Regions from separate parts of the Enterobacter cloacae complex sp. 385G4 genome, predicted to be linked through region 1. Evidence: riboswitches for the same ligand, from Rfam matches in the RefSeq annotation. Region 1 holds a riboswitch; the other holds the start of a gene.

Region 1 (4,167 bases):
CAATTTGGCGCTGCTCGCCGGGTATGTTCTCCAGCGCCTGCAAAAAGAGGCGCGTCGCCATCGGCATATTGAAGAAAATGTGTGCCAGCAGGATGCCCTTCAGCCCGTAGGGAGAGAAGGTCCATTCCAGGCCTAAAGACGCGAAGAGGGAGGCCAGCCAGCCCTGGCGACCGTATACGCTCAGGATGCCAAAGACGGCCACCAGCACGGGCAGGATCAGCGTCATGGCGCACAGGCGCAGCAGGGCTAGCCTGCCGGGGAAACGTCTGCGATAGAGGGCGCGCGCAAGGAAAATGGCCGGGATGACTGACAGCAGCGCGGAAAGAAACGCCTGCAAGAAGGAGAAACGGATAACGTGCCAGAGATAGCTATCGTGCCAGAGCGCGAGCAGATCGCTCTCTGGCGCGTTAAACCACAGCGCCAGAAACGCTCCCAGACTGACGACCACCATCAGTATGGCGGCAATCAGTCCGGGAACTAACCAGCCGGGGATCAGCGGCTGACGGCGCGTTGCCATTCGCTTATCCATGCGGCACGCTGAGCGGCAACCTGCTGCGGCGTAAATTCCAGCGCGGTCTGCGGTTTGTTCAGCTGCTCAAAGCCTGCTGGCAGCGTCGCGTCGGTAACCGGGTACATCCAGTTGCCCGTCGGAATGGCGTTCTGGAATGCCGGGGAGACCATAAATTTCAGGAACTTCTCGGCCAGTTCCGGCTGTTTGCTGGCGGCGGTGCGGGCAGCCACTTCAACCTGCAGGTAGTGACCTTCAGAGAAATTCGCAGCCGCGTAGTTATCTTTCTTCTCGGCAATAATATGATAGGCCGGAGAGGTGGTGTAGCTCAGCACCAGATCGCTTTCGCCTTTAAGGAACAGGCCGTAGGCTTCGCTCCAGCCTTTAGTGACCGTAACGGTTTTCGCAGCCAGCTTTTGCCACGCCTCCGGCGTTTTGTCTCCGTAGACTTTCTGCATCCACATCAGCAGACCCAGGCCCGGCGTGCTGGTCCGCGGATCTTCATAAATCACGCGCCACTTCTGGTCGCTTTCCACCAACTCTTTCAGGCTCTTCGGCGGGTTTTTCAGCTTGTTTTTATCGTAGACGAAAGCAAAGTAGCCGTAGTCGAACGGCACAAAGGTGTCGTTTTTCCAGCCGCCCGGCACGTTAACGGCCTCTGCCGCGACGCCGCTTTTAGCAAAGAGTTTGGTTTGCGAGGCGGCCTCCAGCAGGTTGTTATCCAGTCCGAGCACCACGTCGGCCTTGCTGTTTTTCCCTTCCATGCGCAGGCGGTTGAGCAGCGAAACGCCATCTTCCAGCGCCACGAACTTCAGCTCGCAGTTGCAGTCCGCTTCAAAGGCTTTTTTGACGACCGGGCCAGGGCCCCAGTCGGCGGAGAAGGAGTCGTAGGTGTAGACCGTCAGAACAGGCTTAGCAAAAACAGGCAGCGCAACCAGCGCCAGCAGAGGAAGAACGTTTTTTAACACTTTGCACCTCAGGGTTGAGTGGCAAAGGATTTTGAGAAACAGCCTCAAATCCCTTCGCCGGCGTTATCCGGATCAGGTTCGACGGGTATTATCTCAGCGCACATCTGTGATGCAGCACCCCGTTGAGAACGGCGCTATTGTAATGATTTGGTGAATATTACGAAAGCGTTATGGCTCCGGCGGCGCAAACCAGGCGGATTTAAAATCAAACCAGCCCAGGGTGTTCATCCGCAGGCCGCGCATGCTGCGCTGCCCCTGGATCAGCAGCCAGTGGTGGATCAACGGTACGATCGTCTGCCCGGCCAGCAGCTCCTGGCACCACGCGGCCAGATCCATCTCTCCTGCCCGCCACTTCGCGGCGTCCTGCTGCCAGTCCCGGCTGATGCAGTGCTGAATGAGGGGCACTTCATACAGGTGCGAAAAGAGCGAGAAATCCAGCGGCAGCGTGAAGTTCGCGCTGTTGAGCCAGATATCGCTGACGACATCCCCGCGGTGCCATTCATCATAATCGACTTCCTGTATCGCCAGCGTCACGCCTTCGGCCGCGAGCAGCTTGCTCATGATCCTCGCGATAAACCGGTGCTCAATGTGATCGCGATAGTAGCTGAGGGTGATGGTCTCCAGCCCGGCGGGTTTTTCACTGCGCACCGGCTGTGCATGGTGCCAGCGCGGAAGCAGGCCATAGGCAGGGAACCACCAGGTCTGGTAGTGTTCTTCAGCGTGATAAATCAGGTTAGCCGGGGCCAGAATGTGGCTGATCCACTTGCGGACATCGTGATTCGCCCCGCGATGGCTGCGGCTGTCAAAAAGAAGATAGTAGCAGCCCTCCTCCAGGCGACTCTCGAACGCCTTTTCGCTGGTTGTGGGCCCCTCCAGGGTGAGGCCTGCGCTCAGCTCTTCGTTGAGATCCGGTAACACCCAGACGTTCACTTCGTCGATCAGCGCCCGATAGCCAAAATAGTCATCAAAGGCGCGGATCTTCAGCTGATTGCTGTTATTGCGCGTAACGGAGTAGGGGCCTGTACCGATCGGCTGGCTGGAAAAATTGTTCAGGGATCGCCACTCGGCAGGCAGGATCATCGAGGGCACGTAGCCCAGAAGCCACGGCAGCCAGTTGTCTGGCTGGGACAGCTCAATATCCAGCGTCCAGGCCGTTGGGGAGTGGATCCGCGTGATATGCGAATAGAGCGGCACCGTGCGGGCGCGCTCTAAAGAGGCGATAACGTCACGCATCTCCAGCTCGCGGCCATGGTGGAAGTGAATGCCCGGGCGTAAAAAGAAACGCCAGTGCAGGGGGGAAAGCTGCTGCCAGTGGTGGGCGATATCCGCTTCCAGTTCCCCGTTTTCCTCATTTATTTTCGTCAAGCCGCTGAATATCTGCCGTGCCATATGAGTTTCTGAGCGACGCAGCGCCGTACCGGGCAGCAGATTTTTCATTGGGCGGTAGTAAAGCACCCGCAGAATGTGGCGGCCCTGGCGAAAGCTGCGTCCCAGGTGCGAGACCAGCATCTGGCGCACGGCGGCTTTGTCGCCCACCAGCTGGACCAGCTGATCGATGCGGTCCTGCTCCAGCAGATCCTCCGCCCGCTGCTGCTGCAGCGCCAGGCCGGTATACAGGAAGGTCAAGCGTGAGCGCTTGCCGCGTCCCGCCTCGGCCTCCCAGCTTAGCCAGCCCTGCTGCTGCATAGTGTTGAGTAACGTGCGCATATGGCGGCGAGAGCAGTTGAGGAGTTCTGCCAGCTCGTTAAGCGTGGTCTCCTGCGATTGACCCTCGCAGCACTGCCACAGACGAATGAATTGTTGTTGCAGTCGACCGGATGGCATAAAAGAGGAACTCCTGACAAAAAATCAGCAATTTATTAATCCCTATATTAAGCCAATAATGCTTCCTGATGAAGTGAGGAGGTAAATTATGAAGAGGTCTACCGCACGTCAGTTTTATCAGCAGTACTTTTCAGCGACAAAGGGAGTGTCCTGGCTGGCCCGCCAGTGTGCAGAGCAACGGCTGAGAATCCTGGAAGATCTGATGCAGTGGGACGTTACGAAACCGACCTCTTCTCGCTAACTCGCCTCGATCATGTGTGACTGAGTATTGGTGTTTATCACCCGCCAGCAAAATGTTTTTGCTGGCTTTTTTCGTTTATTCTTTCACCCAATTTCGATTCGCTTTCACAAGGACTTGCGCATGCTGTGGTTGATGACGATGGGGCGCCGCCTGAATGGCGTGTACGCTGCTTTTATGCTGGTGGCCTTCATGATGGGCGTGGCCGGTGCGCTACAGGCACCGACGCTGAGCCTGTTTCTCAGCCGCGAGGTGGGGGCGCAGCCGTTTTGGGTGGGCCTGTTTTATACCGTTAACGCAATTGCCGGGATCCTCGTTAGCCTGGGGCTGGCGAAACGATCCGACAGCCAGGGCGATCGCCGCAGGCTGATCCTCTTTTGCTGCGCCATGGCCGTGGGCAACGCGCTGCTTTTTGCCTTTAACCGTCATTACCTGACGCTCATCACCTGCGGCGTGCTGCTGGCCTCTCTGGCGAACACCGCCATGCCGCAGCTGTTCGCGCTGGCCCGTGAATACGCCGACAGCTCGGCGCGAGAGGTAGTGATGTTCAGCTCGGTGATGCGCGCACAGCTCTCGCTGGCGTGGGTCATCGGCCCGCCGCTGGCCTTCATGCTGGCGCTGAACTATGG
Region 2 (4,167 bases), on a different contig from region 1:
TCCAGCGACGGGTATTTCAGCACCACCATCGCCGCCCGCGTCACTTCACCGCCCTGCTCGAACCCGACGTCCGCCCCGCCAATGTACTGCGGGGGATCCTTATCCAGACGATCCTCGCGGATCACCGATGAAGCCAGTTCGATTTGCTGAGCGCGTAGCGACGCGAGATCCATAACCACTCCTTACTTGTGATACTGGGCAGAAAGCCGATGCACCGCCTCCACAAATACGCCTGCGTGTTCAGGCGGCACATCCTGATGAATGCCGTGGCCGAGGTTAAAGACGTGGCCTTCACCCTGGCCGAAACCAGACAGTATAGTCGACACTTCCTCTTCGATGCGGGCAGGCTGAGCATAGAGCATGGACGGGTCCATGTTGCCCTGTAGCGCCACTTTGTCGCCCACGCGACGGCGCGCATCGGCAATATCGGTGGTCCAGTCGAGGCCCAGCGCGTCGCAGCCGGTGGCCGCCATCGCTTCCAGCCATTGACCACCGCCTTTAGTGAACAGCGTTACCGGCACGCGGCGACCGTCGTTTTCACGCAGCAGGCCGTCAACGATTTTGTGCATGTAGTACAGGGAGAACTGCTGATAATCACGTCCGGTCAGCACGCCGCCCCAGGTGTCGAAAATCATCACAGACTGCGCACCCGCTTTAATCTGCGCGTTAAGGTAGAGCGTAACGCTCTTCGCCAGCTTATCGAGCAGCGCATGCAGCGCCAGCGGTTCGGCGTACATCATCTTTTTAATCATGGTGAAGGCTTTGCTGCTGCCGCCTTCAACCATGTAGGTGGCCAGCGTCCACGGGCTGCCGGAGAACCCAATCAGCGGCACTTCGCCTTTCAGTTCGCGACGAATGGTGCGCACGGCGTTCATCACGTAGCCCAGCTCGCCTTCCGGATCGGGGATCGGCAGCTTATCGACGTCGGCTTTGCTTTTGATCGGCGAGGTAAAGCGCGGGCCCTCGCCGGTTTCGAAATAGAGCCCCAGGCCCATAGCGTCCGGAATGGTAAGAATGTCCGAAAAGAGAATGGCGGCATCCAGCGGGAAGCGGCGCAGCGGCTGGAGCGTCACCTCACAGGCCAGCTCGGCGTTTTTGCACAGCGACATAAAATCGCCCGCCTGCGCGCGCGTGGCTTTGTACTCTGGCAGATAGCGTCCCGCCTGGCGCATCATCCACACCGGGGTGACATCAACGGGCTGGCGCAGCAGCGCACGCAGATAACGATCGTTCTTCAGTTCGGTCATTTTGCAGTTCCTTATTGCGTCAGTCCGTCAGTGTAACACTACTCATACTCGGCCCGACACATTGCCACGGTATCTTCTATCAGGCGACGCGCCACCGTTCCCGGAGGGGGTAACAGCGGTAAATTGTCGTAGCGGTACCAGTTCGCCTCCAGCAGCTCTTTCTGGTCGATAACAATCTCACCGCTGTCATATTCCGCCATAAACGCGGTCATCAGAGACATCGGGAACGGCCACGGCTGGGAGGTCACGTAGCGCAGGTTCTTCACCTTGATGCTGCTCTCCTCCATCACCTCGCGCGCCACCGCCTGCTCCAGCGTTTCGCCTACTTCGACGAACCCGGCGAGGACGGTATGAATGCCGTTGCGATGACGGGTATGTTGCGCCAGCAGGATGGAATCATCACGGCGGATGGCAACGATGATGCACGGCGCGATTTGGGGGTAGTAGCGTTCACGGCAGTGGCCGCAGAGCAGCGCCCATTCGGTTTTGCTTGGATGCATGGTGTGGCCGCAGTAACCGCAATATTTGTGCGAACGGTAAAACTCCGCCAACTGCACGCCCCGCCCCGCCAGCTGGAACAGGCCGACGTCAAGATCTAACACCTGACGTACGGATCCCATATCCTGACGGCGCGCCTGTTGGATCAACCACACGGGATCGCCCTGCCACTCGCCGATCTTCCGCGCGGGCTGGCCCACCAGATCGAACGTTTCCGCGGTACCGTAGGGCAACTCTCCTGAGGGCAGCCATAATTTTTGTTCGTGACTGACGATCCACCAACCCAGATCTGATTTTTCAATAATACGATCCATATCTATTGCACTACCTTCGCTTCACTGACATGTTGTTAGCATTGTGGTTACATTTTGGATAAGCAGATCCCATTCTAAACCTTATGGAGTCGACCATGTTAAACCAGCTGGAAAGCCTGACTGAGCGCGTTGGAGGAAGTAACACCCTGGTGGATCGCTGGCTACATGTGCGCAAGCATCTCCTTGTGGCGTATTACAATCTGGTCGGTCTTAAGCCTGGCAAAGAATCCTTTATGCGGCTGAACGAAAAAGCGCTGGATGATTTTTGTCAGAGCCTTGTCGACTACCTCTCCGACGGCCATTTCAACATTTATGAACGCATTATCCGCGAAATGGAAGGGACAACGCCGTATTTAGCGGCCAGCAAACTCTGTCCGCAGCTTGAAGCCAATACCCAGCAGATCATGGACTATTACGATTCCACGCTCGAGAACGCCATCGATCACGATAACTATCTTGAGTTCCAGCAGGCGCTGTCCGACCTGGGCGAAGCGCTGGAAGAGCGATTCACGCTGGAAGATAAGCTCATCGCCCTCGTACTGGATAACAACCTGAATATCAGCAGCAGCGATAACGTTGCGCGCCCTGCTTGAGTTCTTAACCGTTAACGAGTAATTTACAACCAGTCGCCCCTCTGCGGAGGGGGATTTTTCTTGTCGGAGTGCCCAGTGTGTAAGCACGGGCTGAGACCGTTAATTCGGGATCCGCGGAACCTGATCAGGTTAATACCTGCGAAGGGAACAAGAGTCACGCTGCTGTTGTATCGCCCCTGGGGCGATCTCCTCTTGCTTCATCCGTCGTCTGACAAGCCATGTCCTTCACTTCTGGAATGAGCTATGTCTACAACAAAACTGACCCGCCGCGAACAGCGTGCACAGGCCCAACACTTCATCGACACCCTGGAAGGCACCGCTTTCCCGAACTCGAAACGCATCTACATCACCGGTTCACAGGCCGATATCCGCGTGCCGATGCGCGAAATCCAGCTCAGCCCGACGCTTATCGGCGGCAGCAAAGAGAATCCGCAGTATGAAGACAACGAAGCCGTGCCGGTGTATGACACCTCCGGCCCATACGGCGATCCTGATGTTGCTATCAACGTGCAGCAAGGTCTGGCAAAGCTGCGCCAGCCGTGGATTGAGGCGCGTAACGACTGCGAAGAACTGAGCGTACGCAGTTCTGCGTACACCAAAGAACGCCTGGCCGACGACGGCCTGGACGCGCTGCGCTTTACCGGCCTGCTGACGCCAAAACGCGCCAGAGCGGGCAAGTGCGTAACCCAGCTGCACTACGCGCGCCAGGGTATCGTCACGCCGGAGATGGAGTTCATCGCCATCCGCGAAAACATGGGCCGCGAGCGCATCCGCAGCGAAATATTGCGCCACCAGCATCCGGGTGAAGGCTTTGGCGCTCGCCTGCCGGAGAACATCACGCCGGAGTTTGTGCGTGACGAAGTGGCCGCCGGCCGCGCCATTATCCCCGCCAATATCAACCACCCGGAATCGGAGCCGATGATTATCGGCCGCAACTTCCTGGTGAAGGTCAACGCCAACATCGGCAACTCTGCCGTCACCTCGTCCATCGAAGAAGAGGTGGAAAAGCTGGTCTGGTCCACGCGCTGGGGGGCGGACACGGTGATGGACCTCTCCACTGGCCGCTACATCCACGAAACCCGCGAGTGGATCCTGCGTAACAGCCCGGTGCCGATCGGTACCGTCCCGATTTACCAGGCGCTGGAGAAGGTCAACGGCATTGCTGAAAACCTCACCTGGGAAGCGTTCCGCGACACGCTGCTGGAGCAGGCGGAACAGGGCGTGGACTACTTCACCATCCACGCGGGCGTGCTGCTGCGCTACGTGCCGATGACGGCGAAACGTCTGACCGGCATCGTCTCGCGGGGTGGCTCCATCATGGCGAAATGGTGCCTGTCCCATCATCAGGAAAACTTCCTCTACGAGCACTTCCGCGAGATCTGCGAAATCTGCGCCGCGTACGACGTCTCCCTGTCGCTGGGCGACGGCCTGCGTCCTGGCTCCATCCGTGATGCCAACGACGAAGCGCAGTTTGCCGAGCTGCACACCCTGGGCGAGCTGACCAAAATCGCCTGG

What was found. A riboswitch is a leader RNA that binds a small molecule or an ion and turns the genes downstream of it on or off. The one in region 1 is predicted to bind thiamine pyrophosphate.
Region 2: linked by a shared signal. The riboswitch ahead of thiC (phosphomethylpyrimidine synthase ThiC) and the one ahead of thiB (thiamine ABC transporter substrate binding subunit) in region 1 are both predicted to bind thiamine pyrophosphate.

Annotation. Positions count from the first base shown of each region.
Region 1 covers NZ_JBXWDD010000003.1:344,813-348,979, forward strand. The annotation lists gene thiP (thiamine/thiamine pyrophosphate ABC transporter permease ThiP) at 1-517, opposite strand, end outside; gene thiB (thiamine ABC transporter substrate binding subunit) at 493-1,476, opposite strand; TPP riboswitch at 1,508-1,608, opposite strand; gene sgrR (HTH-type transcriptional regulator SgrR) at 1,645-3,300, opposite strand; gene sgrT (glucose uptake inhibitor SgrT) at 3,389-3,541, shown strand; gene AC2FAJ_RS12155 (sugar efflux transporter) at 3,662-4,167, shown strand, end outside.
Region 2 covers NZ_JBXWDD010000019.1:19,213-23,379, reverse strand. The annotation lists gene nfi (deoxyribonuclease V) at 1-173, opposite strand, end outside; gene hemE (uroporphyrinogen decarboxylase) at 183-1,247, opposite strand; gene nudC (NAD(+) diphosphatase) at 1,286-2,059, opposite strand; gene AC2FAJ_RS22965 (Rsd/AlgQ family anti-sigma factor) at 2,155-2,652, shown strand; TPP riboswitch at 2,707-2,816, shown strand; gene thiC (phosphomethylpyrimidine synthase ThiC) at 2,896-4,167, shown strand, end outside.